Regions from separate parts of the Streptomyces sp. NPDC085932 genome, predicted to be linked through region 1. Evidence: riboswitches for the same ligand, from Rfam matches in the RefSeq annotation. Region 1 holds a riboswitch; each other region holds the start of a gene.

What was found. A riboswitch is a leader RNA that binds a small molecule or an ion and turns the genes downstream of it on or off. The one in region 1 is predicted to bind cyclic di-AMP.
Positions count from the first base shown of each region.
Region 2: linked by a shared signal. The riboswitch ahead of ACIGAQ_RS30520 (transglycosylase family protein) and the one ahead of ACIGAQ_RS04225 (peptidoglycan DD-metalloendopeptidase family protein) in region 1 are both predicted to bind cyclic di-AMP.
Region 3: linked by a shared signal. The riboswitch ahead of ACIGAQ_RS23365 (M23 family metallopeptidase) and the one ahead of ACIGAQ_RS04225 (peptidoglycan DD-metalloendopeptidase family protein) in region 1 are both predicted to bind cyclic di-AMP.
Region 4: linked by a shared signal. The riboswitch ahead of ACIGAQ_RS00455 (M23 family metallopeptidase) and the one ahead of ACIGAQ_RS04225 (peptidoglycan DD-metalloendopeptidase family protein) in region 1 are both predicted to bind cyclic di-AMP.

Region 1 covers NZ_JBITSJ010000001.1:1,050,574-1,057,660, forward strand. Annotated here, with positions in the region: gene ACIGAQ_RS04205 (helix-turn-helix domain-containing protein) at 1-51, shown strand, start outside; gene ACIGAQ_RS04210 (DUF6126 family protein) at 48-167, shown strand; gene ACIGAQ_RS04215 (tyrosine-protein phosphatase) at 183-980, opposite strand; gene ACIGAQ_RS04220 (alpha-galactosidase) at 1,161-3,236, shown strand; cyclic di-AMP (ydaO/yuaA leader) riboswitch at 3,547-3,708, shown strand; gene ACIGAQ_RS04225 (peptidoglycan DD-metalloendopeptidase family protein) at 3,713-4,660, shown strand; gene ACIGAQ_RS04230 (SGNH/GDSL hydrolase family protein) at 4,931-5,716, shown strand; gene ACIGAQ_RS04235 (TetR/AcrR family transcriptional regulator) at 5,748-6,374, opposite strand; gene ACIGAQ_RS04240 (Glu/Leu/Phe/Val dehydrogenase dimerization domain-containing protein) at 6,428-7,087, opposite strand, start outside.
Region 2 covers NZ_JBITSJ010000007.1:90,034-97,120, forward strand. Annotated here, with positions in the region: gene eno (phosphopyruvate hydratase) at 1-330, opposite strand, end outside; gene ACIGAQ_RS30520 (transglycosylase family protein) at 584-1,285, opposite strand; cyclic di-AMP (ydaO/yuaA leader) riboswitch at 1,290-1,455, opposite strand; gene ACIGAQ_RS30525 (transglycosylase family protein) at 1,684-2,685, opposite strand; gene ACIGAQ_RS30530 (cytochrome P450) at 2,826-4,118, opposite strand; gene ACIGAQ_RS30535 (nucleoside triphosphate pyrophosphohydrolase) at 4,165-5,172, opposite strand; gene ACIGAQ_RS30540 (SurA N-terminal domain-containing protein) at 5,566-6,210, opposite strand; gene ACIGAQ_RS30545 (protein kinase) at 6,353-7,087, opposite strand, start outside.
Region 3 covers NZ_JBITSJ010000004.1:661,275-668,361, reverse strand. Annotated here, with positions in the region: gene trmB (tRNA (guanosine(46)-N7)-methyltransferase TrmB) at 434-1,264, shown strand; gene ACIGAQ_RS23370 (PrsW family intramembrane metalloprotease) at 1,334-2,761, shown strand; gene ACIGAQ_RS23365 (M23 family metallopeptidase) at 2,848-3,876, opposite strand; cyclic di-AMP (ydaO/yuaA leader) riboswitch at 3,888-4,044, opposite strand; tRNA gene ACIGAQ_RS23360 (tRNA-Met) at 4,344-4,417, opposite strand; gene ACIGAQ_RS23355 (dihydrofolate reductase family protein) at 4,478-5,608, opposite strand; gene ACIGAQ_RS23350 (MarR family winged helix-turn-helix transcriptional regulator) at 5,685-6,200, shown strand; gene ribA (GTP cyclohydrolase II) at 6,340-6,981, shown strand.
Region 4 covers NZ_JBITSJ010000001.1:110,970-118,056, reverse strand. Annotated here, with positions in the region: gene ACIGAQ_RS00460 (GntR family transcriptional regulator) at 1-668, opposite strand, end outside; gene ACIGAQ_RS00455 (M23 family metallopeptidase) at 856-1,644, opposite strand; cyclic di-AMP (ydaO/yuaA leader) riboswitch at 1,657-1,822, opposite strand; gene ACIGAQ_RS00450 (pitrilysin family protein) at 2,015-3,403, opposite strand; gene ACIGAQ_RS00445 (pitrilysin family protein) at 3,400-4,791, opposite strand; gene ACIGAQ_RS00440 (DNA topoisomerase (ATP-hydrolyzing) subunit A) at 5,011-7,087, shown strand, end outside.

The sequences.
Region 1 (7,087 bases):
AGCCCCACGGCCGCCCTGTGCCTGGGCCCGACCCCCGGAGACGCGTCATGACCGACATGGAGGAGAAGTTTCCCCGGGCCCTGTGGGTGCGGCTGTTCATCTACCTCGTCCTGGGGCACGTCTTCGCCGCGTTCGTCTACCTGCTGTTCGAGGTGGGCGCCAAGTAGCCGCCGTCCGGCGGCTCAGTCGAGGAGCCGCTCGCGCAACCGCTCCCGCGTCTGCGGGGTGAGCTTCAGCCCCTGCTCCAGGTAGGGGTCGACGCCGCCCCAGGTCTCCTCGATGGTGTCGAAGGCGGCCGTCAGGTACTCGGCGCGGGCGTCGAACAGCGGGCTGAGCAGCTCCATGACCTCGGGGGAGTAGGCCGAGGCCTGCGAGCTGCTGCGGTGCACCTTGTAGCGGCGGTGCTTGGCGTTCGACTTCAGGTAGTCCTCGACGATCGCGTCCCGCTCGACGCCCAGGGCGAGCAGCGTCACCGCGATGGACAGGCCCGCGCGGTCCTTGCCCGCCGCACAGTGCATCAGCGCGGGGACGCTGTCCTGCGCGAGCGCGTGCAGCACCTGGGAGTGCTCGGCGGTACGGTCCTTGATGATCATGCGGTACGAGGCGATCATCCGGTCCGCGCCCTTGCCGTCCGCGAGGATCGAGCGCAGCTGGTCCAGGTCGCCGTCGCGGACCATCCTCCAGAACTCGGCGCCGTCGGCCGGGTCGCTCAGCGGCAGGTTCACATTGCGCACGCCCGGCAGCTCGACGTCCGGGCCTTCGAGCTTCTGGTCGGCGGCGTTGCGGAAGTCGAAGACCGTGTGCAGGCCCAGCGTGGCCAGGAAGGCGGCGTCCTCCCCGGTCGCGTGCGCCAGGTGGCCGCTGCGGAACAGCACGCCCTGCCGCACCCGCCGCCCGTCCACGGTCGGCAGTCCGCCCACGTCGCGGAAGTTGCGCACTCCGGCCAGCTCGGGCTCGGTCGACGGGACCTGCTGTGTCACGTGGGCTCCTCCCCATCGGCGCCGCCGACGCGGGCTCGCCGACGGGCACCACTCGACCATACGACATGGCTGCCAGGGGCAATGAGTTGTCCACAGGCGTTGCCCGGAACGCCCACGGCCCTCGATGATGTTGCCGAATGATCGCACCTGCTCGTGCTTGTTCGAATCTGTGAGGGCTCGATGCTGGACATCTCCGAAGACGGTCGTACCTGGGTGCTCTCCGGGCCGGCCGGCAGCTACGCCGTGCACGTCACCGAGCGGGACGAACTGCTGCACCTGCACTGGGGCCCCAGGATCGCCCTCGCCGACGCCGAGGCCCTCGCCGTCCGCCCGCTGCCGGAGTACTGGCCCTTCGAGTCCCCGCTCGACGGCCGCGAGGAGTATCCCGTCGAGGGCGGTCCCCGGTTCGTGCGCCCGGCCCTGTCCCTGCGCACCGCCGAGCGGCGCGGCACCGAGTGGGCCTACGAGGGGCACGAGGCGCGGGACGGCGAACTGCGCCTGCGCTTCCGGGACGGCGGCCTGACCGTCACCCTGCACTACCGGATGCACCCCGACTCCGACGTCGTCGAGCGCTGGGCGACCCTCGACAACCGCGGGCCCGAGGTCGAGGTGCTGCGCGCCGACTCCGCCACCTGGACCCTGCCCGACCGGGACGCCTGGCGGCTGTCCCAGCTGCACGGCCGCTGGGGCGCCGAGTCCCGGCTGGTGCGCTCCGGGCTCACCCCCGGCGAGAAGGTGATCGGCAGCCGGCGCGGCCACACCGGCCACCAGCACCTGCCCTGGGTCGCCCTCGACACCGACGCGACGGAGGAGCACGGCGAGGTCTACGGCTGCGCGCTGGGCTGGTCGGGCTCCTGGCGGATCTCCGTGGCGCAGCTGCCGGACGGGCGCGTGCAGATCACCGGCGGCGCCGGCCACGACGACTCGGGCCTGCTGACCCTGGGCGCGGGGGAGTCGTACACGACACCCCTCTTCGCCGGGCTCTGGAGCGACGGCGGCTTCGGCGGCGCGAGCCGCGCCTGGCACGCCTACCAGCGGGCGCACGTGATCCCGGACGCCGGCCGGGACCGGCCGGTGCTGTTCAACTCCTGGGAGGCCACCGAGTTCGACATCTCCGAGGAGCAGCAGCGGGCGCTCGCCGAGCGGGCCGCGGCCATGGGGGTCGAGCTGTTCGTGGTCGACGACGGCTGGTTCGGGAGGCGCACCAGCGACCGGGCGGGGCTCGGCGACTGGACGCCCAACCCCGACCGCTTCCCCGGCGGGCTGAAGCCGCTCGCCGACCATGTGCACGGCCTCGGCATGCAGTTCGGCATCTGGGTCGAGCCCGAGATGGTGAACCCGGACAGCGACCTCTACCGCACCCACCCGGACTGGGTGCAGTACCAAACCGGACGAAAGCGGACGGAATTCCGCAATCAGCTCGTACTGAACCTGGCCCGGGAGGACGTCCAGGAGTACCTGTGGGAGCGGCTCGACGGGCTCCTCTCCAGCGCCCCGATCGACTACGTCAAGTGGGACTTCAACCGCTGCTTCACCGACGCCGGCTGGCCCGGGGACCCCTACCCGCAGCGCCTGTGGGTCGACCACATCCGCGCCCTGTACGCCCTGCTGGACCGGCTGCGCGCCGCCCACCCGGGCGTGGCCTTCGAGTCCTGCTCGGGCGGCGGCGGCCGGATCGACCTCGGCGTGCTCAGCCGCACGGACCAGGTGTGGACCTCGGACAACACCGATCCGCTCGACCGGCTCGCCGTGCAGCACGGCTTCAGTCAGATCCACCCCGCGCGCGTGATGGCCGCCTGGGTCACCGACAGTCCGAACGCCATGCTCAACCACCGGGCCAGTTCCCTCCGGTTCCGGTTCGTGAGTGCCATGGCCGGGGTCCTCGGCGTGGGCGGCGACCTCACGAAGTGGACGCCGGAGGAACTCGCCGAGGCGCGGGAGTGGGTGGGGCGCTACAAGGAGATCCGCCCGGTGGTGCAGCGCGGTGACCTCTACCGGCTGCGGCCCCCGGAGGGCGGCCTGAGCGCCGTGCAGTACGTCCTCGGCGACGAGACCGTCGTCCTCGCCTGGCTCCAGGCGCAGCGCTACGGCGAGCCCGTGCCGGCGCTCCGGCTGCGCGGCGTCGACCCGGCAGCGACGTATGAATGCCTCGAAACGGGCGAACTGTACCGGGGGGCCGTCCTGCGGCATCACGGACTGCGGATCGGTCTGGGCGGGGATCTGGACGCGACCGTGGTCCGGCTTAAGCGGAAGTAGTCATTCTTGTCCGAATAAGGCGCTTCGGTCGCTTCGCCATAACGTGCCCCGGTCGCAGAGGAGATGGGGCCCGAGTGCGTGACCATCGTCATATCCGTGACGATGCGTTGTTGCCATGTGCACGTAATTCGGGCGCCAATCAGGGTAATTGCGGAAAGTGAGAGATCCGTAATCCACGCTCGGTGACGGCAAATCTGCCGACGCGTCAAGGAAAACGCCCCTGCGGGCAACCGCAAGCTTGTCCCGTTGCGTCTTGGTCGCTTACGTTCCACACCAATCCGGACGGACGCCTAATCCTGCCGCCGCCCGGAGCCCGCACACACTGACCCGACGTACGGCAGGAGCGGGGGACCCACAGGTAAGACGCCTGTTCCGGTTCCCGGAACGGCTTGGGGTTAAGCCGCGCCTCGGCGCGGCCGGGCAGCTCCAGCCCGCACCCGACAGCTCACCTCGCAGGCGACGGAGAGGAATTCGCCATGCCCGCGAAGGGTAAGCACCGCCGCCCCAAGACCCAGCGTTTCACCCGCTCCATTGCCGTCGCCGGAACCGGCGGAGCGGCTCTCGCCCTTCCCCTCATGGGGGCCGCCGGCGCCCACGCCGCCACTCCGCAGTCGGCTCCGGAAAAGGCCGTCCAGGCCGCCCCGGCCGCCGGGAAGAAGGCCGCGGAAAAGGCCACCGGAGCGCGCACCTACACGGTGAGGGCCGGCGACTATCTCGCGAAGATCGCGGACGACCAGAACGTCAGCGGCGGCTGGAAGAAGCTCTACTCGGACAACCGTGACGCCGTCGGCGACGACCCGTCGCTGATCCACCCGGGCCTGAAGCTCTCCCTCGGCAAGAAGGCCGTGGCGAGCCCGTCCGAGGCGCCGTCCGCGCCGAAGGCCCCGGCCGAGAAGCCCGCGGAGAAGCCCGCCGGGTCCACCGAGACCACGAAGTCCTCCTCCGGCTCGTCCGCCGAGGCCGAGGCCCCCGCGAAGCCGGCCGCCGCCAAGCCGGCCGCCCAGAGCAACGCCAGTGGCTACAGCTCCCCGGTGGACGGTGCCACCGTCGGCACCCCGTACCGCATGTCCGGCAGCATGTGGTCCAGCGGCTACCACACCGGCGTCGACTTCGTCGTCCCGACCGGCACCTCCCTGAAGGCCGTCGGCGCGGGCACCGTCGTCTCCGCCGGCTGGGGCGGCGCGTACGGCAACCAGGTCGTCATCAAGCTGAACGACGGCCACTACGCCCAGTACGCCCACCTGTCCCAGCTCTCCGTCACGGCCGGCCAGACCGTGTCCGCCGGACAGCAGGTCGGCCTGTCCGGCGCCACCGGCAACGTCACCGGACCGCACCTGCACTTCGAGATCCGCACCGCGCCGGGCTACGGCTCGGACGTGGACCCGGTCGCCTTCCTGCGCTCGCACGGCGTCTCCGTCGGCTGACCGTCCGCGCGACCACCTGCCTGACACACGACCGAAGGCCGGACCCCGATCCCCGGGTCCGGCCTTCGGTGGTTCCCGGATCAAGCGGCTCGCCGGAACCGGCGTTCACCAGAGAACGCCCGTGACGGACCGGCTGTTCCGGAGTTGGCGAACACTTTAGGAGTGGCTTATCTCACCGCCCGTCAACCCTTGCCTACGGTCGCGTAGGCCACATTCGAAGGTGAATCATGAGCGGCTGTGGCAGACGATTCGAAGAGTGACAGCAGAGCAGTGATCGGGTCGTACGTGGCGGTGGGGGACAGCTTCACCGAGGGCGTCGGTGATCCCGGCCCCGACGGGGCGTTCGTCGGCTGGGCCGACCGGTTCGCCGTCCTGCTCGCCGACCTGCGGCCCGAAGGCGACTTCCGGTACACGAACCTCGCCGTGCGCGGGAAACTCCTCGACCAGATCGTGGCGGACCAGGTTCCGCGGGCCGTCGAGATGGCCCCGGACCTCGTCTCGTTCTGCGCCGGGGGCAACGACATCATCCGGCCCGGCACCGACCCGGACGAGGTGGCCGAGCGCTTCGAGCGGGCGCTGGCGCGGCTCACCGCGGTGGCCGGCACGGTGATGGTGACCACCGGGTTCGACACCCGGCGCGTGCCCGTCCTCAAGCATCTGCGCGGCAAGATCGCCACGTACAACGGGCATGTCCGGGCCATCGCCGACCGGTACGGCTGCCCGGTGCTCGACCTGTGGTCGCTGCGCAGTGTGCAGGACCGCCGGGCGTGGGACGCCGACCGGCTGCACCTGTCGCCCGAGGGGCACACGCGGGTGGCGCTGCGCGCGGGGCAGGTGCTCGGTCTCGACGTGCCGGCCGATCCGGAGCAGCCGTGGCCGCCGCTGCCGCCGCGGGGGACGCTGGAGGTGCGGCGGGACGATGTGCACTGGGCGCGGGAGTTCCTGGTGCCGTGGATCGGACGGCGGTTGCGGGGGGAGTCCTCCGGTGACCATGTGACGGCCAAGGGAGCGCTGTCCCCGGACGACATCCGGATGCGGATCGCTGCCGTGGCGTGAGATGCGCGGCGGGTCTGCGCGGCCCCGGTGCCTATGCCGGGCCGCTCGGCGGGGGTGAGGAGGGGGAGTCCAGGCCCAGTTCGCGGGTCAGGCCCTCCTCCGTCCACTGCTGGGCCCGGGCTCTCGGCATCGTGCCGGGGTAGGACGTCAGCTGGACGGCCAGGCCGTCGAGGAACGCGGTGAGGCGCAGGGCCGAGGCCCGGGGATCCGGGCAGCGGAACTCGCCCGCCGCCACGCCCTCCGCGATGACCTCCGCGAGAGCCGCCTTCCACTGACGGTCGAGGTCCTGCATGACCTCCCGCAGCGCCGGCTCGCGCAGGGCCGCCGCCCAGCCCTCGATCCACAGCCGCCAGCCCTTGGCCTGCCCGGTCGGGGCGTACCAGCGCACGGCCGACCGCAGCCGCCGCAGCGCCGACGTACGGCGGCCCAGCAGCTTGCGCAGATGCGTCAGGTCGGCCTCGGCCGCGTACCGGAACGCCGCCGCCACCAACTGCTCCTTGGACGCGAAGTGGTAGAGCACCAGCGCGTTGCTCACGCCGAGCGCCGAGGCCACGTCGGCGATCCTGACCGCGGCCACGCCCCGGGCCTCGATCTGCTCCACGGCGGCACGCAGCAGTTCCTCACGCCGTTCCGCCACGCTCAACCGGACTCTCGTCACGCCGTCACCCTACCCACGCGCCCGGTCCGCCCGACGTGCGGATCCGGCCTGCCTCAGCGGTAGCAGCCGTACCGCTCGGCGATCACCGGCAGCCGGTCCGCGGCGATCGCGTGGGCCGCCGCGCGCGGTGTCGTCCCCTCGGCGTGCGCGCGGCCGAGCATCCGCTCGACCAGGGCCCGCATCGAGCGGCGCGTATGGGCGAACGCCTCCTCGGCGTCGGGGCCGATGTCGCCGAACAGCGTCCACCACCACCAGGCGTTCGTCCCGGAGTTGACCACCACGTCCGGCAATACGGTCACCCCGCGCCGGGCCAGCAGCAGCTCCGCCTCCGGCCGGACGGGCATGTTGGCCGCCTCGACGATCCAGCGGGCCGTGACGTACTGCTGGTTGCCGGCGTCGACGGCGTACGACACCGCCGCCGGCACCAGCACCTCCGCGTCGGCCGACAGCCAGGCGTCACCCGGCAGTTCCAGATCGCCGGGCCGCAGCGCGGAGCGGTCCACCGTGCCGTGGGCGTCGCGCGCCGCGAGCAGCGCCTCGACGTCGAGTCCGCCCGGGTTGGCGATCGTGCCCTTCAGGTCGGCGACCGCCACGATCCTGAGTCCCGCGCGCGCGAGGAAGCGCGCGGTGGCGCCGCCCATGGTGCCCAGCCCCTGGAGGGAGACCCGGGTGCCCGCGCGCGGTACACCGGCCCGGTCCAGCGCGGTGAGGGT
Region 2 (7,087 bases), on a different contig from region 1:
GGCGTTGGCGCCGAGGGAGCCCTTGTTGTCGGTGGCGTCCAGGTCGAACATGGCCTGGTCGATCAGCCGCTGCTCGGTGGCGTCGTAGCCGACCAGCTCCGGGCCGATCTGCTCGATGACCGCGAGGACGGCCTTCTCCACGCCCTTGCCGAGGTAGCGGTTCGAGTCGCCGTCGCGGAGCTCGATGGCCTCGAAGGCGCCCGTGGAGGCGCCGGACGGGACGGCGGCACGACCGGTGCTGCCGTCGTCGAGGCCGACCTCGACCTCGACCGTGGGGTTGCCTCGGGAGTCCAGGATTTCCCGGGCTACGACGACGTCGATGGACGGCACGAGCATCTCCTTCTTATGTGACGCGGTGACGCGGGTCGCGTGGACCCGGCGAGGTGCGGGCCGCGGTGGCTCGCGACATGAGCCTAACCGGCTCCGGGCGATCGGCCACCGGGTCGCCCACCCCATGGACAGAACCGAGAGTAAATTGTTTCCGAACGGAACAAAGCCGGTTGCCGAAAAAGCCCCGCCCCGGTGCGTACGGGGGACGACGCACCGGGGCGGGGAGCCCGTGGGGACGGGGGTGGGCCGCTGCTTACTTCAGGTGCAGCTGCTGGCCCGGGTAGATGAGGTTGGCGTCCTCGACGATGTCCTTGTTCAGCTCGAAGAGCTTCTCCCAGCCGCCCTTGACCTTCTCCTCGGCCGCGATCGAGCTCAGGGTGTCGCCCTTGACGACCTTGTACTCGCCGTCGCCCTTCTTGACCTTCTTGCCGGTCGGGGTGGTGACGGTCTTCTTCGCGGCCGGGCGCTCGTCGGAGCGGGAGGCCGGCTGCTGCTGGGTCTCACGGGACTCGGTGCTCTGCTGGCTCTGGCTCTGGCTCTGCGAGGAGCTGCCGGAGTCGGTGGAGCCGCCGCCGGTGTAGCCGGCGCTGGACAGGCCCTTGCCGCAGACCGGCCAGGCGCCCTTGCCCTGGCCCGCGAGGACCTTCTCGGCGATCTCGATCTGCTGGGCCTTGGTGGCCTGGTCGGCGGTGGAGGCGTACTTGGTGCCGCCGTAGCCGGCCCAGGTGGAGGCGGAGAACTGCAGACCGCCGTAGTAACCGTTGCCGGTGTTGATGGACCAGTTGCCGCCGGACTCGCACTGGGCGACGGCGTCCCACTCGGAGGCGGTGGCCGCGGAGGCGTTGCCGGCCGCCATCAGCGGGGCGGCGACGGCGGCGCCGGTGACGCCGGCGAGCGCGACGACGCGGGTGGCCTTGGACGGACGACGGTGCTTGCCCTTGCCGGAAAACAGCATGGATGGATCCCCTCACCGACGCCTGCGAGGTGAGCTGTCGGGTTCGGGCCGGTTGAGTTGCCCGGCCGCGTCCCTCACGGGACACGGCTTCACCCCAAGCCCTTCCGGCCAACCGGCCGGTCGGGCACCTACCTTGGGTCCCCCGCTCCTGCCTACGGCGCTTGACGCGACGACTGTTCCCGGGCGGCCGCTGGCAGGATTCGGCGTTGCGGCAGCCGGGGCTCGCGGTGACGAGCGATCACGACCGTAGACAGGTGCTCCGCCGAATTTCAAAGACGATCAGGGCTTCTGAGATCTATCTCTCACCGCTCTTATATGGGACATCAAGTGTGAAACACGGCGTGAACTCGCGCCGCTTCGGGGCGACTTCCACCGCCGTTTCCGCACTGCCCGAACGACTACCTCTCGCCCGCTTCGTCCGCTTGACCAGGCGTCTGACCGGCGGCGACGGCGGCCTTGCCACCCTCGGCGGCCTTCTCGTCCCCGGCGGCCGGCTCCTGCCATTCGCCGCTGATCCGGAGGGAGTCGGCGATGGACCAGAGGTCGTCGCCGACACCCACGATGTAGGCGCCTGCGGACGCCTCGTCGGCCGCCGCGTCGTCGCGCGCCGCGTGCCGGCCCGTGGAACCGGCCGCGGAGCCGTCCGCGGATCCGGTGCCTTCGTCGGCGCTGGGGCCGCGGTGCCGGCCGGAGCCGGTGTCCGCGAGGCCGGAAGAGCCGCCGTCCGGACGGGAGTTGCCGGACGCCTCGGCCTCGGGGGATGCCGACGGTGAGCCGCCGGCCCCCTCCCGCGCCGAGGGCGCGGAAGAGGCCTCGGGCGACTTGTCGGACTTGGCGGTTTCGTCAGGAAATGCCGACGGGCCGTCAGACGGCGCGCCGGACGGGGAAGCCGCCGGGGACGCAGTGGACGAAGAAGGCGAGGAGGACCCGGACGGATCCAGCGAGTCGAGCAGCCCGGAGGAGCCGGACGAGCCGGACGAAGCGGATTCATCGGACGGGTCGGACTCGCCGGCCCGGTCCGGAGCGCCCTGCTCGAGACCGGAGAGCAGTCCGCAGGTGCGCCACGCGCCGACCCCCTGGTCGGCGAGGATTCTCTCCGCCACGGATATCTGCTGGGAGCGGCTGGCCAGGTCGGCGCTCGCGGCGTATTCGAGGCCGCCGTGGTTCTCCCAGTCCTCCTGGGACAGCGCGAGGCCGCCGTAGTAGCCGTTGCCGCTGTTCTGGCTCCACGCGCCGCCCGTCTCGCAGTCCGCGACCCGGTCCCAGGTCGAGCCGTCCGCCGCACTGGCACCGGAGGCCCCGAGGAGCGGGATCGCGATGGCGGAGCCGGTCACTCCGGCCGCGACGAGGAGTGCCGGAGCCTGGCGGGGGCGACGGTGCCGACCGTTCCCGGAGAGCATACGGAGACCTTTCGCGAGACAGCAGTGACCCGCTGGCCGGGCGTCCCGGCCGCGTTGATGGGTGAACGTATCGGCAGACGATCACTTGTCACAAGTTCATGCCGCGCAGATCACGTGAAGATCACAATCCTGAGGGTGTGTCACCTGGACACGGGCGTGAACTCCACCGGCAGGGTCCGCAGGCCGCGCATGATGAGCCCGCCGCGCCACCTCAGCTCCTCCGGGTCCGTCGCGAGACGGAGATCCGGCAGGCGCGTGAGGAGGGTGGCGAGCGCGGTCTGGCCCTCCAGACGGGCGAGCGGGGCGCCCAGGCAGTAGTGGATGCCGTGGCCGTAGCCGAGGTGCTGGTTGTCGCGGCGGGACAGGTCGAGCACGTCCGGGTCGGCGAACCGCTCCGGGTCCCGGTCCGCGGCGGCCAGGACGACCAGGACCGGGTCGCCCGCCGCGATGCGCTGTCCGCCGATGGTGAGCGGTTGCGTGGCGAACCGCCAGGTGGCGAGCTCGACGGGGCCGTCGTAGCGCAGGAGTTCCTCGACGCCGGTCTCCAGCAGGGCGCTCTCCCCGGCGGCGAGGGAGGCCTGGAGGCGGGTGCGCTGCCCGGGGTGGGTGAGCAGGGCGTAGGTGCCGTTGCCGATGAGGTTCACCGTCGTCTCGAAGCCCGCGAACAGCAGGATGAAGGCCATGGCCGCGGCCTCGTTCTCGGTGAGGTGCTCACCGTGGTCGGAGGCGCGGATGAGGCCGGAGATGAGGTCCTCGCCCGGCCCGGGCTCGGCGGGCAGGGCCTCCCGCTTGCGGTGGATGAGGTCGGCGAGGTAGCCGCGCATCTTCTTCACGGACCGCGCCACGCCGCCGCGCGGCCCGCCCTGGTGACGGATCATCATGCCCGCCCAGTCGCGGAAGTCGTCCTGGTCCTCGCGCGGGACGCCGAGCAGGTCGCAGATGGCGTAGATGGGCAGCGGGAAGGCGAACTCGTGGATGAGGTCGGCGCTCCCCCGCTCCGCGAACCCGTCGATGAGCCGGTCGGTGAGCTCCTGCACCCGGGGCGCGAACTCGGCGACCCGGCGGGGCGTGAACGCCTTGGACACCAGCCGCCGCAGCCGGGTGTGGTCCGGCGGGTCGATGTTGAGCAGGTGCGTCATCAGCTCGGCCTTGCGCTCCCCGGGGATGCCGGTCTTGCCCTTGGCGTGCGCGGGCTCGTCGTGGTGCGCCGGGTTCTTGGAGAGCCGGGGGTCGGCGAGGGTCTGCCTGGCGTCGGCGTAGCGCGTGACCAGCCAGGCCTCGACGCCGCTGGGCAGCCGCGTGCGGTGGACGGGGCTGTGCTCGCGGAGCCAGGCGTACGCGGGGTAGGGGTCGCTCGCGAACTCCCAGGTGAACAGGTCGGGGGCGGGAGCGGGTGCGGTCGTGGGCGTGCGGGGCTGGGGCTGGTCGGTCACCCCCCGACCGTATCCGGCCCGCTGCCGCTGCCCCGTGCCGGTCCGCTCAGCCCTCGGCGTCCCTGATCGCGTCCCGGTAGGCGCGGGCCGCCGCTCTCAGGGCCGCCTCCGGGTCCACGCCCTCCGCTTCGGCGCGGACGGCCAGGGCCAGCAGCTCGTAGCCGACGCCCTCGAAAGGCGGGAGCGGTATGTCCAGGCCGGCGGTGCGGGCCCGGGACGCCAGCTTGGCGGCGAGGGCCAGGCCGGGCTGGCCGAGGGGGATGCCCTCGGTGACGGAGCTGCGCTGCTTCTCGACGGCCTTGGTGCGCAGCCAGTGCTCCTTGACCTCCTCGGGGGTGGTGGCCGTCGCGTCACCGAAGACGTGCGGGTGGCGGTGGATCAGCTTGGCGACGATGCCGCCGGCCACGTCGTCCACGGAGAACGGCGCCTCGGGGTCCTCCTCGGCGATGCGGGCGTGGAAGACGACCTGCAGCAGGACGTCGCCGAGCTCCTCGCGCAGCTCGTCGCGGTCGCCCTCCTCGATCGCCTCGACGAGTTCGTACGCCTCCTCGATGCCGTACTTGGCCAGGCCCTTGTGGGTCTGCTGGGACGACCAGGGGCACTCGGTCCGGATGCGGTCCATGACCTGGACGAGGTCGAGCAGTCGGGCGCCCGGCAGGTCGTAGGAGGCGGGCAGCAGCTCCAGCTCGGGCATCGTGAGGCGGCCGGTGCCGGCGAGGCGTGCCAGCCCGTCGGTCAGGGCCGGCTCGCCCTCGCCCGTCGCCACGACGACCACCGTGCGGCCCCCCGCGCAGAGGTCGAGGAGCTCCTGGGCGGTCGGGGACGCCTCCTCGACCGCGATGCCCGCCTCGCGCAGGTAGGGCAGCTGCGGATGCGCGCCGTCCGCGCACAGCACCCGGTCGGCCGCGTGCAGGGCCTGCCAGGCGGGCCAGGACAGCAGGCCGGGGGCGACGCGGTGGCTGGTGGTGAGCAGGACGATGCGGCCGGGGGCGGCGGCCGCGTCGGGGGCGGCCTGCCGGGGGCCCGGGGTGGCTTCGGGGCTGTTGGCGTTCACGGTTTGAAGCTATCCCACACCGCCGAGAGGGCCTGAAGTTGTCCACAGGGCCGGCGGGGGCGGGGAGGTTTTCCACAAGACCGTGGGGTCCTGGGGGTTTCCACAGACCCGTGGGGGCCGGGAGGTGTCCGCGGAGCCTCTGGGGGGCCGGGAGGTGTCCACCGGGCCTGTGGGGTTCAGGAGGTCTGCCACCCGCCCGGTGGGGAGCCTGAAGGCCCTCCACCGACCGGTGACGATCGGGAGGTCCGCCACCGGTCCGTGGGGATCGGGACGTCTGCTGGCTGACCGGCGGAAGCCCGAAGGTCTTCCACCGGACCGATGCCGATCATGAGGTCCGCCACCGACCCGTGGGGATCGGGACGTCTGTCGGCGGGCCGGGGGGAGCCGAGGGGGCTACATGGGCTGCTGTGTTTGCGTCGCCGTCACGTCCCGGACCCACGGTGTCCTGGCGTCGGCGCGGCTGCTCTTCTGCACGTCCCAGGTGCCGTAGCGCGGGTTGAGGTCCACGTTCAGCTTCTTGGAGGCCTCGGACAGGGTCTTCCAGAACTCGGGGCGCGTGGTGTCGGTGCCAAGCTTCTCGGCGAGCTTCTGGGCCTCCAGCTGGAGGCGGAGGTTCTCCTCCAGGCGCTGCGGCGGGATGCCGTACCGCTGCAGCCAGGTCGTCTCCAGCGCCTTTGCGCCGCCGGCCTGCTCCTCCAGGCCGGAGCGCATCTCCTGGATCTCCTTGCGGCTGACGGTGACCCCGGCGTCCTCGGCGGCGCGGTGCAACACCCGGTCGAGGACCATGGTGTGCAGGGTGTCGCGGGTGAGGGTGCCGGTCCTGGCGATGGCCTGCTGGTACTGGGCGTCGTTCTGCACGGCCGCCCGCTGGGCCGCGCGGACCTCTCCGACCCGCTCCTCCAACTGGGAGACGGTGATCCGCTGCCCGCCGACCACGGCCGCCGCGCCGGGATGCGCGTCGTTCCCGCAGGCGGTGATCAGGGGCGCCGCGGCGATCGCGGCGGTGAGGAGGAGCGCGGTGCGACGGCGGCGGTGCAAGGAGACCTCCCGAGGAGATTGTGCGACGGTGCACAAAGTCTTGCGGTGATCGATGGTAGGCAGTGGCCAGGCTCTGGCCAACCCATTCGACCAACGATTCACCGGGACTTCCGGCACCGCCGCGCCCGCTCCGCCGCGACGGTCAACCGCGGACCTGCCCCAGCCACTGCAGCGTCCTGCGGATCTCCGCACCGAGCGGGTGGCCGGGGCCGTGGGTGCGCTCCACGTCGTGCAGCAGCCGGGCCAGCGTGTCGTGGGCGGCGCCGCGGTCGCCGAGGGCGAGCAGGAGGTGCCCGATACGGCGGCGGACGTCGTGCGCGAGTTCGGGGCCGCCGGCGGCGACGTACTGGTTCTCGTAGTACGGCAGCACCGCGCGGTACTCGGCGAGCGCCGCCGCCGGTTCGCCCAGCTGTTCGAGGCACTGGGCGGCCTCGTAGCGGAAGCGGAGCGCCTGCGGGTCGGCCTGGCCGGCCTCGGCGGCACGCTCGTCGGCGAGGCGGCGCAGTTCGGGTAGGGCGCGGCGGAACTGGCCGTCGTCCAGGAGCGTGGCCGCGTACTGCTTGCGCAGGGTGCGCACCACCGGGGAGTTCTCGCCGTGCTGCTCCGCCGCGGCGGGCAGGATCGCGCCGAGGATGTCGACGGCCTGGGTGATGCGGCCCTCGCCGAGGAGCCGCTTGACCTCGTCGACGGCGTGGGCGATGTCGGTCTTCCCGGCGGCCCCGGCGACGGGGGCGGCGGGCGGCGCGGGCTGCGGCGCGGGGGTGCGGGCCCGGTCCGGCCAGGGGGCGTGCGGGCGCAGGAAGGGGCGGGTGGGGTCGAGGGGCGCTCCGGTGGGCGTGCCGCGCGCGGGCAGCAGCGGCTCCAGGTGCTCGTAGAC
Region 3 (7,087 bases), on a different contig from region 1:
GCGGGCCGCCACCCCGGCTCGCCCCACCTTCCGGCCGGCCGGCACGGCCACGCGCCCGCACCCGCCGTCGTACGGAAGGGGCCGTGTCGGGGGGTGTCCTCCGGCAGCGGTTGGCGCGTCGACGGACAGCGAGCCGGTTCGCAACCCCATCGCGCCGTTCCGAGGACGGACACCCCCCGGCGCGGGCCCCCCCCCCCCCCCCCCGGCGGGGGCGCCCCCCCCCCCCCCGGCCCCCCCCCCAGCCCCCCCCCCCCCCCCCCCCCCCCCCCCCCCCCCCCCCCCCCCCCCCCCCCGCCCGCCCCCCCCCCCCCCCCCCCCCCCCCCCCCCCCCCCGACCCTCCCCCACCGTCAGGCGAAGACGCTCCCCCACCGGCAGCCCGCCCTACCCGAGCCCCCCACCCCGACGCCCCCACCCCGTAAAATCGACCTCACTGTGTCTGACTCCGCGAACACCCCCGAATCCCCCCTCCCCCACGCCCCGGGCGCCACCCAGCCCACCCGGGCCAAGGGAGAGCCGCGCTTCCCCGACGGGCCGAAGGCCGACCCCGCCGGGTCGCACTTCGAGCGGCGGATCCGGAGTTTCCAGCCCCGGCGCAGCCGGGTCACCGCCGGTCAGGCGGACGCGCTGCAGCGCCTGTGGCCCAAGTGGGGCCTCGACATCGACGGCAGCCGAGCCCTCGACCTGCCCGACCTCTTCGGCAACGACAACCCCGTCGTGCTGGAGATCGGCTTCGGCATGGGCGAGGCGACCGCCCAGATGGCCGCCGCCGACCCGGACACCAACATCCTCGCCGTCGACGTCCACACCCCCGGCCAGGGCAACCTCCTGAACCTCGCCGACCGCAACGGCCTGTCCAACGTCCGCGTGGGCAACGGCGACGCGATCATCCTGCTCCGCGAGATGCTCACCCCGGACTCCCTCGACGGACTGCGCGTCTATTTCCCCGACCCCTGGCCCAAGAAGCGGCACCACAAGCGCAGGCTCATCCAGCCCGAGTTCCTGACGCTCGCCGCGACCCGTCTCAAGCCGGGCGCGCTCCTGCACTGCGCGACCGACTGGGAGGAGTACGCCGAACAGATGCTCGACGTGCTCACGGCTCACCCCGACTTCGAGAACACGCAGGCGGACGGCGGTTTCGCGCCGCGCCCCGACTTCCGGCCGCTGACTCGTTTCGAGGGCCAGGGACTGGACAAGGGACATGTCGTGAACGACCTCCTCTTCCGCCGCGTACCACACGCGGACCAACCCCCCGCCGGCGTCTGACCGCACCGCACCGCCCCTGGCACCTCTCCCGCCTGCGGACAGCGCCCCTCCGTCGTTAGGGTCAATGCCGTGGCCACCTGCCCCCCACACCCGTCGTACCCCAGCGCTCCCACCGACGGCGCCCCCACCGCCGGCCCGCTGCGGCACGCCCACTGGTGGCAGCGCCCCTGGGTGCGCTACGGCGCACCGACCACACTCCTCGCGATATCCGGCCTGGTCATCCTCGCGCTGGTCCGGGAGGAGACCGGCACGGAGGGCTTCCTGGTCGGGCTCGGGCTGGCCCTGCTCCCGGTGCCCCTGCTCATCGCCTCGTTCCGCTGGCTGGACCGCGTCGAACCGGGCCCCTGGCGCAACCTGGTCTTCTCCTTCGCCTGGGGCGCCTGCGCGGCGGCGCTGATAGCGATCGTCGCCAACAGCTTCGCCACGAGATGGATAGCGACGGCGACCGCGGACCCGTCCAGCGCGGACACACTCGGCGCGACCGTGATAGCGCCGGTGGTCGAGGAGACGGCCAAGGCGGCGGCCGTCCTCCTGGTCTTCCTCTTCCGCCGCCGCGACTTCACCGGCATCGTCGACGGCGTGGTCATAGCCGGCGTCACCGCGACCGGCTTCGCCTTCACCGAGAACATCCTCTACCTGGGCACCGCCTTCGGCACCGACCAGCTCACCGGCGGCAGCGGCATCGCCTCCGTCACGGCGGCCACCTTCTTCGTCCGCATCATCATGTCGCCGTTCGCGCACCCGCTCTTCACGGTCCTGACCGGTATCGGCTTCGGCGTCGCGGCGCTCTCGGCGGACCGCCAGCACCTGAGGCGCGTCGCCTTCCCGCTCGCCGGGCTGCTGCTGGCGATGGGCATGCACGCGATGTGGAACGGCTCGTCGTCGTTCGGCGAGTACGGGTTCTTCGCCGTCTACGCGGCGTTCATGGTGCCGATCTTCGGGCTGCTGACGTGGCTGGTGATCTGGACGCGGCAGCGGGAGCTGCGCACGGTTCGGACGGAGCTGCCCGCCTACGCGGTCGCGGGCTGGCTGGCCCCGGCCGAGCCGTACGCGCTCGGCTCCATGCGGGCACGCCGGATCGCCCGCCAGTACGCCCGCCGGCACGCAGGGAAGACGGCGGCACGGGAGGTGGCGCGGTACGAGGCGTACGCGACGTCGCTCGCGTTCCTGCGGCACCGGGCCCGCCGGGGCCGCGCCGGGCCCGACTTCGCCGTACGCGAGATGGAGCTGCTGGCGGCCCTGTGGCGGCGCCGGGAGGCGGCCCGCCCGGCCCTGGACCACGCGGCCCGGATCACGGCGCCTCCGGTCCCGGTGACGGCCCCGCCCTGGCCGATGCCCGGGGCGTACGGCCAAGGCCAAACGCACGGCCACACGTACGACCACGGCCACGCCTACGGTCAGATCCCCGCGTACGGCCAGATCCCCGCGTACGGCCACCCGGCGGGGTACGCCCCCCAGCCCACGCAGTACCCGGCGTACAACCCCTACAGGTCCTGACACCCGTCCGGGCACGGAAAAACCGGCAGCCCTGACGTCGGGGGGTCGTCGTCAGGGCTGCCGGTGCTTCTGCGGGCGCTCGTCGCTTACGGGTTGAGGCCCTTGCCCCGCAGCCAGGCCATCGGGTCGATGCCGCTGCTGGAGCCGGCGGCGTGGACCTCCAGGTGCAGGTGCGCCCCGGTGACGTTGCCGGTGGCGCCGACACGGCCGATGACGTCGCCCGTGCTGACCTTCTGGCCGACGCTGACGCCGATGGAGGACTGGTGCGCGTACCAGATCTCCGTGCCGTCCTCCAGGGTGAGGACGGTCTTGTAGCCGTACGAGCCGTTCCAGCCGGCCTCGGTGATGGTGCCGCTGTGGACCGCCTTGATCGGCGTGCCCGTGGGGGCGGCGAAGTCGAGGCCGGTGTGGTAGCCGGAGGACCAGTAGGCGCCGGCCTGGCCGAAGCTGGAGGTGATGGTGTACGAGGAGGTCGGCAGCGTGTACTGCTTGGCGAGGGCGGCGAGCCGCTCGGCCTCGGCCTTCTTGCGGGCCTCCTCCTCGGCCTTCCGCTTGGCCTCGGCGGCCTTGGCCTTGGCTTCCTTCTCCGCCTTGGCGACGGCCTCCGCGGCGGCCTTCTCGGCGGCGGCGGCGGCTTCCTCGGCGGCCTTGGTCTCGATCTGCTCCTGCTGGTGCTCGACCTGGGCCATGATCCGGGCGCGCAGGGCCTCGCCGGCGTTGGGGCCGCTCTGGTCGGTGTCCGCCGCGACCGTCGCGAGGTCGCTGAGCGGAGTGGCGGAGCCTTCGGGGGTGTCGTCGTCCGAGATGAGGGAACCCACCGAGGGAAGGTCCGGCACGGAGATCGACACCGGCGGCTTGCCGGTCTGGGCGCTGGCCATGCCGCCGGCGCCCACGGCGGCTATGACGCCGACGCCCAGGACGGTGGAGCTGCGGGCGAGCCCTCCGCCGCGCTGCTTGGTGACGCGATGCCGGCCACGGAGGGGACGGATGGACTCCGCGGTGGGGTTCCACTCCTGGAACGGGCCCTCGTCGGTGCGCTGACCGCCGTAGAAGACTTCGGTGTCGCGCTGTTCCGTCGCGAACGGGGCCGCGGAGGCAGGCCGGTTGGACGCCACGTGGGCGTACTCCTTTCCTTCCTTCTCGCCTACCGGGTTAGCTGACGGGTTCGGAGCAGGAAGGTCTCCTACGCGCGTATACCGGCCGTGCTGCCACGGCGGTATCCGCTCGATTCACCCCAAGTGGTGGTTCCCCGGTTCCCTTTCGGGATTCGGCGCGTGCGCACGGAGCCGCCTTCTGTGACGGCTGGGACGACCGCGCTGCGTTATCGAACGTTAATGGAGGCGCGGTGCGTATTCCAGCGGTTCCGCTTGATCATTAACCTTTTTCGCGCGGACGTACCTGCCATGACCGGCTTAAATCGGGCGAGTTGACCGCCTCTCAAGTGACAGACGGTTTTTGACGGTGTGTCAGTTGTTATGCGGAGCGGGAGGATTCGCTCACCCTGCGTGAAGAGCACCCTGCGCAGGAGAAGCGAAAGCACCGAGGGCCGGAACCCTTTCGGATTCCGGCCCTCGGCCTTCAGTAGCGGGGACAGGATTTGAACCTGCGACCTCTGGGTTATGAGCCCAGCGAGCTACCGAGCTGCTCCACCCCGCGTCGTTGTGATTCCAGTGTACGCCATGCGCAGGACAGCTCGTGCCACACCCGCCCCGGGACTCAGGACAGCAGGTGGCGGTTGGGTGCCTGGGCCCGCTCGGCGTGTTCCGGGAGCACGACGACCTCCGCTCCGGCCGCGGCCAGGAGCCCGCTGCCGTCGGCCCCCGCCACGAAGGTGTCCGGCTCGCGCCAGGCGGTGACCACCCGGCGCACGCCCGCGTCGAGGATCAGCCGGGCGCAGGGCACGGGACGGGAGGCGCGGCGGGCGCAGGGCTCCAGGCTGCTGTACACCGTCGCGCCGGGCAGCCGCGGGTCGGCCGGGTCGATCCGGGCCAGGGCCGCCTCCTCGGCGTGCACGACCGGGTCACCGCCTTCCCGGGAGTGCCCCCGGGCCAGTTCCGTACCGTCGGCGGCGACCACCACCGCGCCCACGCTGAACGCGGTGTCCGAGGGCGGGCACTGTTCCGCCAGCTCGCAGGCGAGGCTCAGCCACCGGTGGTCGGCGGCGGCGGGCAGGGCGCCGGTGCCCGGGGCGGTCGGCACGTAGCGCATGAGGACGACGTCCTCGATCCGCCGGGTCTCCAGCAGCCGGAGCCGGCCGCTCTGGTAGCCGCCGGGCCCGAAGAGGCGCGGGGCCTGCGGGTCGCCGACGAAGAGCGGGGCGAGGACCAGCTGGAGCTCGTCGGCGAGGCCCTGGGTGAGGAGCTGGGTGTGGATCAGGCCACCGCCCTCGACCATGAGCCGCCGTACGCCCCGGACGTCGTGCAGATGGGTGAGGAGCCGGCGCCAGTCGAGGTCCGGGCCGAGCGGGACCACGTCGGCGGCGATGCCGAGGGCGCGGGCGCGTTCGGCCCCGATGTCGGTCGTGTACAGCACCTTCTCGCCGCCGGTGTGCCAGAACCGGGCGTCCGGGTCGAGGTCGCCGGAGCCGCTGACGGTGACCTTGAGCGGGTACTCGGGCCGGCCGGCGGCCACCCGGGCGGAGCGGCGCCCGGGCGAGTTCACCAGCAGCCGCGGGTTGTCGGCGCGGATGGTGCCGGCGCCGACCAGGATCGCGTCGACGGACGCGCGGACCTCGTCGACCCGGTCGAAGTCGGCCGGGCCGGACAGCAGCAGACGTTCGGGGCCGGTGTCGTCCAGATAGCCGTCGAGGGAGACGGCGGCGGACAGCAGGACGTACGGGTGGGGCATCGACGCTCCGCGGCTGGTCGGGACGGCGGACTGGGCAGCGCTTGGTTCAAGTTTGAAACAAACTTACACTGGCGGCATGACGACTCGCTGGCTCACCCCCGAGGAGCAGCGCGCCTGGCGCGCCTACATCGCCGCCTCGCTGCTCCTGGAGGACGCGATCGACCGGCAGCTCCAGCAGGACGCCGGCATGCCCCACCTTTACTACTCCATCCTGTCCGTCCTGTCCGAGGCTCCCGACCGGCGGCTGCGGATGACCGACCTCGCCGAGCGGCTGAAGATCACGCGCAGCCGGCTGACGTACGCGGTGACGCGACTGGAGAAGGACGGCATGCTGCGGCGCGAGGCGTGCCGGGACGACAGGCGGGGCAGCATCGCGGCGCTGACCGACGAGGGGTTCGCCGTGCTGGAGCGGGCGGCGCCCGGGCACGTCGAGACCGTGCGGAGCTCCCTGTTCGACCGGCTCAGCACGGAGCAGGTCGGCCAGCTGGAGGCGATCTCCACGGCCATCGCGGAGGGGCTCCAGGAGGACGGGGCACGGCCGGCGGCGGACGACGTGCCGTGGCGGCGGAGGTCCTCCACACCCTGTTCGTGACGCGCGTCACACGACACCGTTCCGTCATTGCTTCAAATTTAAAGCAAGAGTAGGGTTCCGGCCGTGGGTCTGCTTCAAATCTGAAGCAACTCACCCGACGGCTGTGCAGCCGAGCAGGAACGGAACCCGGAGGCCCCGCATGCCCGACACCCCCAGCGTCATCGCCACCCCGCGCTCCCGCGTCCGGGTCCCGCTGCGCTTCCACGACGGCTACGAGGCCGACGCCGAGCTCGTCACCTTCCACGGCCTGGCCGACGGTCGGGAGCACGTGGCCGTCGTCCTGGGCGAGCCGGGCCCGGTCCCGCTGGTGCGGCTGCACTCCGAGTGCCTGACCGGGGACGTGTTCGGATCCGCCCGCTGCGACTGCGGCCCGCAGCTGCGCGAGGCCGTCGAGCGCATCGCCGAGCGCGGCGGCGTGCTCCTGTACCTCCGTCAGGAGGGCCGGGGCATCGGCCTCTACAACAAGCTGGACGCGTACGCCCTCCAGGACCAGGGCCTGGACACCTACGAGGCCAACGCGGCGCTGGGGCTGCCCGAGGACGCCCGCGACTACACGGCAGCGGCGCAGATGCTGCGGGCCCTCGGCATCGGCGCGCTGGACCTGCTCTCCAACAACCCCGACAAGGCAGCCCAGTTGCGCGATCTGGGCGTCGACGTCCGCGACCGGGTCCCGACCGGGGTGTTCACCACCGCGCACAACGTCCGTTACCTGCGCGCCAAGGTCCTCCAGACGCAGCACACCCTGCCGCTCGCGTCGCTGACGGAGCTGAGCGCCGGCTGAGCCGTCCGGGTCCGGATCCGGCACGGAACGGGACTGCTTGCCCCGTGGCTCTTCGGGTACAGCCTTTGAATGAGGGCGACCTCCGCAGTACCCGGAGCTTAGGAAA
Region 4 (7,087 bases), 940 kb from region 1:
GCATGTTGCGGATTCCTCACATGCTCGGCGCGCTCCCGCGGCCGGCCGAGGCGCAGCCGGTGCGCGGCCGTCGCGCGCTCGGTGTGCAGCGCCGTGAGCGCCCGCGCGCGCTCGCCGTCGCCGCGCGCCACCGCGTCCACGATCGCGCCGTGCTCCGTCCAGGACTCCACCGGATCGGCCGGCGTCTCCACCGCGTACATCCAGGCGATCTTGTGGCGCAGCTGGGTGAGCATGGCGATCAGGGCGGGGCTGCCCGAGGCCTGGGCCAGCGTCTCGTGGAACCAGCCGCCCAGGGAACGCAGGTCGTCGCTGGTGCCCCTGCGGGCGCGCTCCTGGCCGAGCCGGACCAGGCCGCGCAGGACCTTCAGATGCGCCTCGGTGCGCCGCTGGGCGGCTCGGGCGGCACCGAGCGGCTCCAGCAGCCCGCGCATCTCCAGCAGGTCGGCGGCCTCCTGCTCGGTGGGCTCGGCCACGCACGCGCCCGCGTGCCGCCGGGTCACCACGAAGCCCTCGGCCTCCAGGGTGCGCAGGGCCTCCCGGACGGGGACGCGCGAGACGCCGTAGCGGCGCGCGAGGAGTTCCTCGGTGAGCCGGCTGCCGCGCTCGTGGACACCCGCGACGATGTCGTCCCGGATGGCCGTGCACACCGAGTGCGCGGGAATACGCATGACCCGACCTCCGCTTAATCCCCGTGAAACGTCGACGAGTGACGTGTGTTCCGTGACTCTATTGCAATCAGCCGGAATTTCCGACGGCAGCCCGGAATCCATGGATATTTTTTGGACAGGGGTCCGGTGAATGCCGAAAGGCCCCGGCTCGGTGAGCCGGGGCCTTTCGGGCGCTGAGCGGGTGGCGTCAGAGGTTCACGCCGTGCGAGCGGAGGTAGGCGAGGGGGTCGATGTCCGAGCCGTACTCGGGGCTCGTGCGGGCCTCGAAGTGCAGGTGCGGGCCGGTGACGTTGCCGGTCGCGCCGGACAGGCCGATCTGCTGGCCCGGGGTGACCTGCTGGCCGACCGAGACGCCGACGGACGACAGGTGGCCGTACTGGGTGTACGTCCCGTCGTTCATCTTGATCACGACCTGGTTGCCGTAGGCACCGCCCCAGCCGGCCTCGACGACCGTGCCCGCGCCGACCGCGTGGACGGAGGTGCCGGTGGCCGCGTGGAAGTCGATGCCGGTGTGGCTGCCGGAGGACCAGACGGCGCCGCCGGCCTTGTAACCGGTGGAGACGTAGGAGCCCGGGATCGGCGAGACGAAGCTGTTGAGGCGCTTGCGCTCGGCCTCGCGGGCGGCGCGCTCCTTGGCCTCGCGGGCCTTCTCGGCGGCTTCCTTGGCCTTCTTCGCGGCCTCGGCCGCGCGCTCACGGGCGGCCTGTTCGGCCTTCTGCCTGGCGGCGGCCTCCTCGGCCGCCTGCTTCTGCGCGACGGCCTGGGCGTCGATCTGCTGGGCCACGGTGTCGCCCATGGTGACGACCGGGGTGAGGCCGGTCTGCTCGACGGCCGGCTCGGAGGCGGCGAAGGCCGGGGCGGCCACGGTGCCGATCACGCCGGTGGTGGCGAGCGCCGCGACGCCCGCCGCGCGGGCGGTGCCGCGCTGGATCCTGCTGGGACGGCGATGCTTGCCGGTGGCGCGTGTGAACGCCATGAAGTGGCTGGTCCTTTCCTTCCCTCTCGCCTACCGGGTTAGCTGACGGGTTCGGAGCAGGAAGGTCTCCTACGGACCCCCTCGCGACTCGCGTGGGCGTCCGATTCACCCCAGGGACTGCGGTTGGGTCCCCGGCTCCCCTGGCTCGCGCCGTACGGGGACTCGGCGATGACTGTCCGGTGCCGCGGGTGCGGCGCACTGCCTGACGAACAGCCCGGACGAAGCTAAACGGGGCCACTTTCAATTCCCAAACGGATCCGGGCTTTTGTAGCGCATCCCACAGGGCAGACAGGCAACTCCCGTCCCAATTCGGGCATAAAGGAGCCCTGGTGCCTTGGAAGACAACCAGGGCTCCTCGGCGCGTGTGCCGTTACTCGGCGGCCACGACCGTGACGTCGCCGATGCCCAGGGCCTCCACGGGGGCCTTGATCTGCGCCGCGTCGCCCACGAGGACGGTCACCAGACGGTCCACGGGGAAGGCGCTGACGGCCGCCGCCGTGGCCTCCACCGTGCCCGTCGCGGCGAGCTGGCGGTAGAGCGTGGCCTGGTAGTCGTCGGGCAGGTGCTGCTCGACCTGGTCGGCCAGCGTGCTCGCGACGGCCGCGGCGGTCTCGTACTTCAGCGGTGCCACCCCGACCAGGTTCTGCACGGCCACGTCCCGCTCGGCGTCGGTCAGTCCCTCGGCGGCGAGGGTGCGCAGCACCGTCCACAAGTCCTGCAGGGCCGGACCGGTGTTGGGGGTGTCCACGGACCCGCTGATGGCGAGCATCGAGGCACCGGTGCCGTCGGGCGCGGAGCGCAGCACCTGGGCGAAGGACCGCACGCCGTAGGTGTAGCCCTTCTCCTCGCGCAGGACGCGGTCCAGGCGGGAGGTGAGGGTGCCGCCGAGGCAGTACGTGCCGAGGACCTGGGCGGGCCAGACGCGGTCGTGCCGGTCCGGTCCGATCCGGCCGATGAGCAGCTGCGTCTGCACGGCGCCCGGGCGGTCCACGATGACGACCCGGCCGGTGTCGTCGGCGGTCACGGGCGGCACCGGGCGCGGCTCGGCCGAGGAGCCGGTCCACGCGCCCAGGGTGTCGCCGAGCAGGGCGTCCAGGTCGATGCCGGTGAGGTCGCCGACCACCACGGCCGTGGCCGTGGCGGGGCGGACGTGCTTCTCGTAGAAGGCGCGCACGGCCGCGGAGTCGATGGCCGCGACCGTCTCCTCGGTGCCCTGGCGGGGCCGCGACATGCGCGAGCCCGCCGGGAACAGCTCCTTGGAGAGCTCCTTGGCGGCGCGGCGGGAGGGGTTGGCCAGCTCGTGCGGGATCTCGTCAAGGCGGTTGCGGACCAGCCGCTCGACCTCGCTGTCCGCGAACGCGGGCGCCCGGAGGGCGTCGGCGATCAGACCGAGGCCCTTGGCGAGCCGGGAGGCCGGGACCTCCAGACTGATCCGGACACCGGGGTGGTCGGCGTGCGCGTCGAGGGTGGCGCCGGCGCGCTCCAGCTCGGCGGCGAACTCCTCGGCCGAGTGCTTGTCGGTGCCCTCCGAGAAGGCCCGCGCCATGATCGTGGCCACGCCGTCCAGGCCGGCCGGCTCGGCCTCCAGGGGGGCGTCCAGCAGCACCTCCACGGCGACGACCTGCTGGCCGGGGCGGTGGCAGCGCAGCACGGTCAGGCCGTTGTCGAGCGTGCCGCGCTCGGGGGCCGGGAAGGCCCAGGGCCGTGCCTCGCCCGCCTGCGGCCGGGGGTGGAAGTCCATCGTGGCGAGCTCGGTCACTTGGCCGCCTCCTCGTTCTCGTCGCCGGCCGCGGCTGCGGTCTCCCCGGCGGTGTCGGCGTCGTCGGTCGCGTCGGCGTTCTCGTCGGCGACGGGCTCGTAGACGAGCACCGCGCGGTTGTCGGGGCGCAGGCGGGCCTTGGCGACCTCCTGGACCTCCTCCGCCGTCACCTCCAGCACGCGCTGCACGGCGGTCAGCGCCAGCTGCGGGTCGCCGAACAGCACGGCGTACCGGCACAGTTCGTCGGCGCGGCCCGCGACCGTGCCGAGCCGGTCCAGCCACTCGCGCTCCAGCTGGGCCTGGGCGCGCTCCATCTCCTCGGCCGTCGGGCCCTCCTCGGCGAACCGGGCGAGCTCCTCGTCGATGGCGGCCTCGATGACCGGCACCTCCACGTCGCCGGACGTCTTCACGTCCAGCCAGCCCAGGGAGGGCGCACCGGCGAGCCGCAGCAGGCCGAAGCCCGCCGCGACGGCCGTACGGTCGCGCCGCACCAGGCGGTTGTACAGGCGGGAGGACTCGCCGCCGCCGAGGACCGTGAGGGCCAGGTCGGCGGCGTCGCACGCGCGCGTGCCGTCCTCGGGCAGGCGGTAGGCGGCCATCAGGGCGCGCGCCGGGACGTCCTCCTCGACGACCTCGCGCAGCTGCTCGCCGATGATCTCGGGCAGCGAACCGTCCCGCGGCGCGGGCTTGCCGTCGTGACCGGGGATGGAGCCGAAGTACTTCTCGATCCAGGCCAGCGTCTGCTCCGGATCGATGTCGCCGACCACGGAGAGCACGGCGTTGTTCGGCGCGTAGTACGTGCGGAAGAACGCGCGCGCGTCCTCCAGGGTGGCCGCGTCCAGGTCGGCCATGGAGCCGATGGGCGTGTGGTGGTACGGGTGGCCCTCGGGGTAGGCGAGGGCGGTGAGCTTCTCGAAGGCGGTGCCGTAGGGGACGTTGTCGTAGCGCTGGCGGCGCTCGTTCTTCACGACGTCCCGCTGGTTCTCCATCGACTCCTCGTCGAGGGCGGCGAGCAGGGAGCCCATGCGGTCGGCCTCCAGCCAGAGGGCGAGCTCGAGCTGGTGGGCGGGCATGGTCTCGAAGTAGTTGGTCCGCTCGAAGCTGGTGGTGCCGTTCAGCGAGCCGCCCGCGCCCTGGACGAGCTCGAAGTGGCCGTTGCCCTTGACCTGGGCGGAACCCTGGAACATCAAGTGCTCGAAAAGGTGAGCCAGGCCGGTACGCCCCTTGACTTCGTGGCGTGAGCCGACGTCGTACCAGAGGCACACCGCCGCGACGGGGGTCAGGTGGTCCTCGGAGAGCACCACGCGCAGACCGTTGGCCAGGCGGTGCTCGGTCGCTGTCAGGCCCCCGGAGCCTGCCTGGGCTGTGGCCGTGTGACCCATGGGCATGTACGTCCCTTCGATCGCGGAGCGGTCTTCACAACCGCGGTTTCCTGCCGGTCCTGCCACTGTATGCAAGCGTGCGAAGCCCTGGTGAAGTTCCCGGCGCCGACCTGGTCCCGGGAGCCGGAAAGGCCTTCCGGACCGGGTCCTGGTCCCGCTTGTCAGTGCGGCGGTCCACAATGGTCGGCGTCAGATCCGGATCGCAGCAGCAAGGAGCCGGCAGCGATGGCCCGCCGCAGCACGAAGACCCCGCCGCCCGACGACTCGTACGAGGAGCGGATCCTCGACATCGACGTCGTCGACGAGATGCAGGGCTCCTTCCTCGAGTACGCGTACTCGGTCATCTACTCCCGGGCCCTGCCGGACGCCCGTGACGGCCTGAAGCCGGTGCACCGCCGCATCGTCTACCAGATGAGCGAGATGGGCCTGCGCCCCGAGCGCGGGTACGTCAAGTGCGCCCGTGTCGTCGGCGAGGTGATGGGCAAGCTGCATCCGCACGGCGACGCGTCGATCTACGACGCGCTCGTGCGCATGGCCCAGCCCTTCTCGATGCGGGTCCCCCTGGTCGACGGCCACGGCAACTTCGGCTCGCTGGGCAACGACGACCCGCCGGCCGCCATGCGGTACACCGAGTGCCGGATGGCCGAGGCCACCAGCCTGATGACGGAGTCGATCGACGAGGACACCGTCGACTTCAACCCCAACTACGACGGCCAGGAGCAGGAACCGGCCGCCCTGCCCGCCGCCTTCCCGAACCTCCTGGTCAACGGCGCCTCGGGCATCGCGGTCGGTATGGCCACGAACATGCCGCCGCACAATCTGCGCGAGGTCATCGCCGCCGCCCGCCACCTGATCAGGCACCCGAACGCGGACCTCGAAGCCCTGATGAAACACGTCCCGGGGCCCGACCTGCCCACCGGCGGCCGCATCGTCGGCCTCTCCGGCATCCGGGACGCCTACGAGACCGGCCGCGGCACGTTCAAGATCCGGGCGACCGTCTCCGTGGAGCAGGTGACGGCCCGCCGCAAGGGCCTCATCGTCACTGAGCTGCCCTTCGCGGTCGGCCCGGAGAAGGTCATCGCCAAGATCAAGGATCTGGTCGGTTCGAAGAAGCTCCAGGGCATCGCCGACGTCAAGGACCTCACCGACCGGGAGCACGGCCTGCGCCTGGTCATCGAGATCAAGAACGGCTTCGTGCCGGAGGCCGTGCTGGAGCAGCTCTACAAGCTGACGCCGATGGAGGAGTCCTTCGGCATCAACAACGTCGCCCTGGTGGACGGCCAGCCGCTCACGCTGGGGCTGAAGGAGCTGCTGGAGGTCTACCTCGACCACCGGTTCGACGTCGTGCGGCGGCGCTCGGAGTTCCGCCGCGGCAAGAAGCGCGACCGCCTCCACCTGGTCGAGGGTCTGCTGACGGCCCTGCTGGACATCGACGAGGTCATCCGGCTGATCCGCTCCAGTGAGAACTCCGCGCAGGCCAAGCAGCGCCTGATGGAGCAGTTCTCGCTGAGCGAGGTGCAGACGCAGTACATCCTCGACACGCCGCTGCGCCGCCTGACCAAGTACGACCGCATCGAACTGGAGACGGAGAAGGAGCGGCTGACCGCGGAGATCGAGGAGCTGACCCGGATCCTCGACTCGGACGCGGAACTGCGCAAGCTGGTCTCCTCCGAACTGGCCACGGTGGCGAAGAAGTTCGGTACCGACCGGCGTACGGTCCTGCTGGAGTCGGGCGGCGCCCCGGTCGCGGCCGTGCCGCTGCAGGTGGCCGACGACCCGTGCCGGGTGCTGCTGTCCTCGACGGGCCTGCTGGCCCGCACGGCGAACGGCGAGCCGTTCCCGGAGGACTCCGGCGCCAAGCGCGTGAAGCACGACGTGATCGTCTCGGCGGTGCCGGCCACCGCGCGCGGTGAGGTCGGCGTGGTCACCTCGGCGGGCCGGCTGCTGCGGCTCAACGTGGTCGACCTGCCCACACTCCCCGAGTCGATGCCGACGCCGAACCTCGCGGGGGGCGCCCCGCTGGCGGAGTTCGTCTCCCTGGACGACGACGAGACGGTGGTCTGCCTTTCGACCCTCGACGAGTCCTCGCCCGGCCTCGCGCTCGGCACGGCCCAGGGTGTCGTGAAGCGCGTCGTGCCGGACTATCCGGCCAACAAGGAAGAGCTGGAGGTGATCACCCTCAAGGAGGGCGACCGGATCGTCGGCGCGGTCGAGCTGCGCACGGGCGAGGAGGACTTGGTCTTCATCACCGACGACGCCCAGCTGCTGCGCTTCCAGGCCGCGCAGGTGCGTCCGCAGGGCC